DNA from 3 places in the Paucilactobacillus salsurae genome. Region 1 is predicted to be linked to each of the others. Evidence: predicted binding sites of a transcription regulator. Region 1 holds the regulator's gene; each other region holds the start of a gene.
What was found. The regulator Rex, encoded in region 1, represses fermentation and respiration genes when NADH is low (regulators of the CRP and FNR family bind a similar motif). The targets are predictions, from matches to a motif close to TTGTGAANTANTTCACAA.
Positions count from the first base shown of each region.

Region 2: adhE (bifunctional acetaldehyde-CoA/alcohol dehydrogenase) is a predicted target of Rex. The motif match lies at 1,369-1,386, and genes of this name have one in related genera.
Region 3: ACYVQZ_RS00370 (NAD(P) transhydrogenase subunit alpha) is a predicted target of Rex. The motif match lies at 1,278-1,295, and genes of this name have one in related genera.

Region 1 covers NZ_BAAHWX010000006.1:49,369-51,633, reverse strand. The annotation lists gene ACYVQZ_RS06620 (ABC-F family ATP-binding cassette domain-containing protein) at 1-969, opposite strand, end outside; gene ACYVQZ_RS06615 (redox-sensing transcriptional repressor Rex) at 1,141-1,791, shown strand; gene groES (co-chaperone GroES) at 1,971-2,255, shown strand.
Region 2 covers NZ_BAAHWX010000002.1:65,848-68,112, reverse strand. The annotation lists gene adhE (bifunctional acetaldehyde-CoA/alcohol dehydrogenase) at 1-1,340, opposite strand, end outside; gene ACYVQZ_RS02350 (DUF1836 domain-containing protein) at 1,652-2,182, opposite strand.
Region 3 covers NZ_BAAHWX010000001.1:67,396-69,660, reverse strand. The annotation lists gene ACYVQZ_RS00375 (NAD(P) transhydrogenase subunit alpha part 2) at 1-51, opposite strand, end outside; gene ACYVQZ_RS00370 (NAD(P) transhydrogenase subunit alpha) at 53-1,261, opposite strand; gene ffh (signal recognition particle protein) at 1,397-2,265, opposite strand, start outside.

The sequences.
Region 1 (2,265 bases):
ATGTTGGGCGTGAAATGAAAAATGCATAGATTGGCGATCATCTGTGACAGGTCGTTCCAAGCGCTCCATCTTTTCGAGTTGTTTTCGTCGCGCTTGAGCTCGTTTAGTTGTCGAAGCCCGCACAATGTTTTTATTAACAAAGTCTTCCAACTCATTAATTTTTGCCTGTTGTTGATCGTAATGTTTCTGTGCCACAATTAAATTATGAGCTTTTTGGTCAACAAAAGCCGAGTAATTACCAGTGTAGTGAGTGAGTTCATGATGATCTAAATCATAGACCTGTGTAATCACATGATCTAAAAAGTAGCGATCATGTGAAACGAGCAATAACGCACCTGAGTAACTTTTTAAGTAATCTTCTAACCAAGACAAAGTCGCCATGTCAAGGTGATTAGTAGGTTCATCTAAGATTAGAATGTCTGGACGTTGAAGTAATAGTTTTGCCAATGCGAGTTGTGTTTTTTGGCCCCCGGATAAAGAATTAATCGGTGTTTCGTAGTCAACGTTTTCAAAATGAAAGCCATGTAAGACACCCCGAATATTTGTTTCAATCTGAAAGCCCCCAGCCATATCGAAGTCATGTTGTAGCTGATCATATAAGGTTAACGTTTTTTCATAGTCCGGAGTTGCAGGATCTAGAGTGGTAATTTTTTGCTCAAGCTTGTGAATTTGTTGTTCCTGTGCATGTAGATCACTAAACACATTATCCATTTCAGCCCAAATATTATTTTGGCTATCTAAGCCTTGATCTTGCGCTAGGTAACCTAATGTTGCTCCTTTTTTGAGACTGACGGTGCCATCATCAGGGGTCGTTAGTTGCGCAATTATTTTTAATAAGGTGGTTTTTCCAGCTCCATTGCGGCCCACAAGACCGATACGGTCACTGGTTTGCACTTGCAGATTGATATTGTGAAATAAAACATCCGCACCAAATTGCCGTTTCACGTTATTTGTTTGTAACAGTAACATTTAATTTAACCTCATTTGTTTAATAACTTGATTGTATCATAAGTCTTGATCAAGCTTCGACTCACAAAAAATAAATAAATTATTTGCAAAAAGTTTCACAAATTGAGAAGTTATGCTAGAATATTAAGTAACGTGAATTTCACAATCAAGTCATTTAAGGAGGGAAGTATCATGGTGAACCGAAAGATTCCTCGGGCAACAGCCAAGCGACTTCCAATTTACTATCGCTATTTAAATATTTTATTGGATGCAAATAAACGCCGTGTTTCTTCAACAGAGCTCTCTGAAGCAGTGCAGGTTGACTCTGCCACAATCAGACGCGATTTTTCGTATTTTGGCGAACTCGGAAAGCGCGGATATGGGTACGATGTTGAAGATTTATTGAACTTTTTCAAAGAAATTTTGAATCAAGATAAATTGACTAATGTTGCTTTAATTGGTGTTGGTAATTTGGGACACGCGTTATTAAACTTTAATTTCCACCAAAATAGCAACGTACGTATCAGCGCAGCTTTTGATGTGAATGAAAATATTATCAATACTGTTCAAAGTGGTGTACCCGTTTATGCGATGGATGAAATGAGTGAACAACTCCAAGAACAACAAATTGATGTTGTCATTTTAACTGTACCAGAAAGCACAGCTCAAGGAGTGACCGATAAATTAGCTCAAATTGGTGTCCATGGTATTTTGAACTTTACACCATTACGTTTGTCTGTTCCAAAAACGTTGCGTGTTCAAAACGTTGATCTAACAAATGAATTACAAACATTAATCTATTTTATTGATCATTATACAAACAATAATGAACCAGAAGAATAGTTTCTAAACAGAGTCGTACCAGGTGGTAAGGCTTTTTTATTTTGTCATGATTTATGATTTGAAAAATGTGTTCGTAATTCTTGCAATTGAGTCAGAAAATGTTATAGTAGATTTTGTGATTAGCACTTGAGTATGTCGAGTGCTAAAAATAATATTTTTAAATTGATGGAGGGATAAACGTGTTAAAACCATTAGGAGATCGCGTTGTTCTACAAGCTGAACAAGAAGAAGAAAAAACAGTTGGTGGCATTGTATTGGCATCAAATGCCCAAGAAAAGCCAACTACTGGAAAGGTCATTGCCGTTGGTGCCGGAAAGACACTTGATAACGGTGATAAGCTTGCTCCTTCAGTTAAAGAAGGCGACCGTGTATTGTTTGATAAATATGCAGGTAACGAAGTTGAATATGAAGGCGAAAAATATCTAGTTGTTCATGAAAAAGATATTGTCGCAATCGTTGACTAGGGAATAATCG
Region 2 (2,265 bases), on a different contig from region 1:
TTGACGTTTAACAGATCAAAAGAAGAAACATTATGTGAAATTGAGTTTTTGCCCCATGATCCTGTCCCTAAAGTTAATGATGGAATCATTTCGTTATACATATTTCCAATACCACCGAGTGCCGAAGGTGTATTGACAATCACTCGACTAGCTTTCATCTTTAATCCATATTTTAAAATCAAATCATCATCTTCGGATTGAATGGCTGCCGTGTGCCCTAAGCCACCAAAATGCAAGAGTGCATCACAGATTGCAAAAGCTTCTTTTTGTGTTTTCGCATGATACATTGACAACACTGGCGATAATTTTTCTCTAGATAATGGTTCTTTAGGTCCAACTTCTTTGATTTCTGTAACTAAAATTTTTGTGTCTTCTGGCACTTTGATTCCAGCCAGTTGTGCAATTTTAACGGCTGACATTCCCGCAATTGGACCCTTAACGCCACCACGTTTTGCATCAAACATCGTATCGGCTAATTTCTTTTGGTCTTTCTTAGCAACAAAGAAAGCATTGTGGGCTTTGAATTCGTTTTTAACCTCATCATAAATATCATCGTCAACAACTGCACTATTTTCAGAAGCACAGATCATACCGTTATCAAAAGTTTTTGATAGTAAAATATCATTCACGGCTCGTTTAATGTGGGCCGTTTTTTCAATGTACACAGGACCATTACCAGGGCCAACACCCAATGCTGGTTTACCAGTTGAGTAAGCTGCCTTGACCATTCCTGGTCCTCCCGTTGCTAATACACTGGCAATGCCATCATGGTTAATCAAAGCAGTTGTCGCATCTAAACTGGGATGCGTAACCCATTGAATAATATTCTTTGGTGCACCAGCTTCGACAGCTGCGTCAAGTAAAATTTGTGCTGCTGCTTCGCAAGATTCTTGTGCCTGTGGATGAAAAGCAAAGATAATGGGATTACGTGTTTTTACCGCAATTAATGATTTAAAAATCGTTGTTGAGGTTGGATTGGTAACTGGGGTAATACCAGCAATAACTCCCAAGGGTTCAGCCACTGTTATTAATTGGCGCTCTTTGTCATCTTTGATAATGCCAACCGTTTTATCATTTTTAATGGAGTGCCAAATATACTCAGAAGCATAAATATTTTTAACTGCTTTATCTTCCATGACACCCCGACCAGTTTCTTCATATGCGAGTTTGGCAAGTAGCATATGCTTGTCTAATGCGGCCATTGCCATTTGATGAACGATATGGTCAATCTTTTCTTGGTCGAAGTTGTCTAATTGATCAAGTGCTGTGTGCCCATTTTCAACCAGCGTATTAATCATGTCATCAACATTCACTGTTTCTTGTTGTGGTTCTTTTATCATTTTCTCTTCCTCCTGTTTAGAAAAAAGTTTGTTAATCAATTCACAATTAACATTATAAACAAGATTTTTGAGTTGTAAAGTCATTGCATCTCAATAATTACAAATCGATAATTATTCATTTAAATAAAGGGTTTTCATTTCACAATTTAGTTTTCCGTGATTTCAAAACACATAAATAAAGTTTGTGAGTTTATTAACTAAGTGTAATCGCTTACATAAAAAAATAAATTTTTTTAGACATTTTTAAATTAGATGTCAAAATTAGGCTAATAAAAAACTTAGCTGCATATATTCAACTAAGTTCTAAGTCATTATTTTGTTTTTTTAATTTCTGTTCTCTTTGCTGTTTGTTCCATTAGTTTGAGTAAAGCTTCTGCTTTCAACTTCGTAATCACGCTATCAACGGCAATCTCCATTAGTTTTTCGTTTAATGTGTTCTTACCAACTAATTTCGGTTTTTCCTCATGACGAATGCTGGCCATCAACAGTTCGACAAAATGATCATACGCTTGTTTGGGATACTGACTTAACGTAACCTGATCCATTCCTGAACGGATGACATCAATTGGGAAACTAGCCTTTAACAGACTAATCACCAAAATATCAGCAATATGCATCACCTGATACTTTTTTTTAATGGGTGCCAAAATCGCCTTATGTTTAACATAGTTATTAATCATTGATGGTGTAATCGGATCTAAACCTAATGATCCAATCAAGTTATTAACGTATGCGACAACCTGATCCATATATAAATCAAACTTAGGTAATTCATCCCACATGGGAAAATTAACCTTGGCTAGCTCTGATTCGAATCGTTCAAATTGTTCCATCGTATTCATGATATCGACTCCTTTTAGTATTACAGATATCATAACTAACTTAGCTAGTTTTGTAAACTAGTTCACATCATCTTAAGATTCAA
Region 3 (2,265 bases), on a different contig from region 1:
CAGGATACTGAGGACAAAAATGGCAATATTAGTATATAATTCCTGGCTCATCTTAGCTCTCCTCCTTTGAAGTTTCGTCTGAAGTTTCTTCGGTAGCTTCATCCACTGGTGATGCTAGCTCCGGTAATCCTAAAGTTTTACGTAATCTAGGATTAATAATTTCTCCATCATGTGTGGCAACCAATTCCTTTAAAACATCATCTTGTAGATCAATTTTAATGGTATCTTCGTTAATAATGTAATTAACAATAGCTTGAACGTTCTTAGCAAATAATTGAGACGCAGAATTTGGAACTTCACTGGCTAAATTGGCTGCTCCGATGATCATTACATGATTATCTGTCGTCACAGTTTCAAAAGGCTGACTGGCGGCAACATTACCACCAAGCTCACTAGCTGCCAAATCAATAAACACAGTTCCTGGTTTAGCTGCATCAACGCTGGCTTGCGTCACCAACAATGGCGGCTTGTGTCCTGGCACTTGTGCTGTCGTAATGACGACATCATTTTGGGCAATGAATCCAGCTAACTCGTCTTGTTGCGCTTGTTGTTCCTCCGCGCTTAATTCACGGGCATAACCACCACTACCAGCACCATTTGCTACTGTACTTGTTAAGAATGTGGCACCCAAAGATTCGACTTCACCTTTGGAAGCAGGACGAACATCATAGCCAGAAACCACTGCACCTAACCGCTTGGCAGTCCCAATTGCTTGCAGTCCGGCCACTCCCGTTCCTAAAACTAACACTTTCGCCGGCTTAACCGTTCCAGCAGCTGTAATCATCATTGGAAAATATTTAGGATAGAGATCACTGGCAACTAGTGCAGCTTTATAACCCGCCACACTGGCCTGTGAACTCAAAACATCCATTGTTTGCGCACGACTAATTGTTCGTGGTAATAACTCAAACGATAAAGCGCTTACTTTTTTGTCAGCAAGTAATTTCATTTGATCCGGATCGATCAATGCATTTAAAAGCCCAATCAGAACTTGACCTGATTTAAATTGTTTCAAGGTTTCTGAACCCGGATTATTAACTACCGCAACAATATTAGCTTGTTCAATAGCCTCTGCACGGCTGACAATTTTAGCGCCGGCATCAACATACATTTGATCTGCGTAAAAAGAAGCTTGTCCGGCATCTTTTTCGATTAGAACCTGAACATTATTTTTGACCAAGCGTTTCGTAACATCAGGATCAATCGCGACTCTTTTTTCATGTGCCGCAACTTCTTTTAAAGCTGAAATGACAACACTCATTCTCACAACCTCCTATTTGTATTTTACTTCACAATCTATCTTCATCTTATTATAAACCCTGTTAAATTACAATGGTTTCAGTCATTTTACCAATAAAAAAGTGCACCGGCAACAAGCCCTCGTGCACTAAATTGATTAACGTCTCTTTTTATTTTTTTTCATTCGTTTCTTTTTATTCTTCTTCACATTTCGAGCCATTCGATTCATAGCTAGTTTACCAAGTTTACCACCTGGCACATTACCGCCCATCATTTGTTCCATGCCATTCATATTTCCGCTCGACACTTGTTTCATCATTTTTTTCATTTGCCCAAATTGTTTGATCATTCGATTAACTTCAACAATTGGACGACCTGCACCCGCAGCTAAACGTCTTCTACGACTCGGGTTTAAAATATCTGGGTTCTCTCGCTCTGTGGGTGTCATAGAATAGACAATTGCTTTAATATGCTCCATGTCTTTGGGATCAACGTTGACATTTTTTAAAGCTGGATTATTCGCCATACCGGGAATCATTTTCATCACATCTTCTAATGGTCCCATTTTTTGCACTTGTTCCATTTGATCTAAAAAGTCATTAAAATCAAACGAATTCTCGCGCATTTTTTCCATTGTCTTTTGAGCTTGGTCTTCATCGAAATCTTGTTGTGCTTTTTCGATAAGGGTTAACATATCACCCATGCCCAAAATTCGTGAGGCCATACGATCTGGATGGAAAACATCTAAGGCATCCATCTTTTCACCTTGACCAATAAATTTGATTGGTCTACCGGTAACAGCACGAATAGACAATGCTGCACCACCACGAGTATCGCCATCTAATTTGGTTAAGACAACACCAGTGATATCAAGTTGGTCGTTAAAACCTTGCGCAGTTTCAACTGCATTTTGACCAGTCATTGCATCAACAACCAATAGGATTTCATTTGGTTGCGCAAGTTGCTTAATTTGGACTAATTCGTCCATTAGTTTTTCATCAATTTGCAATCGACCAGCAGTATCAA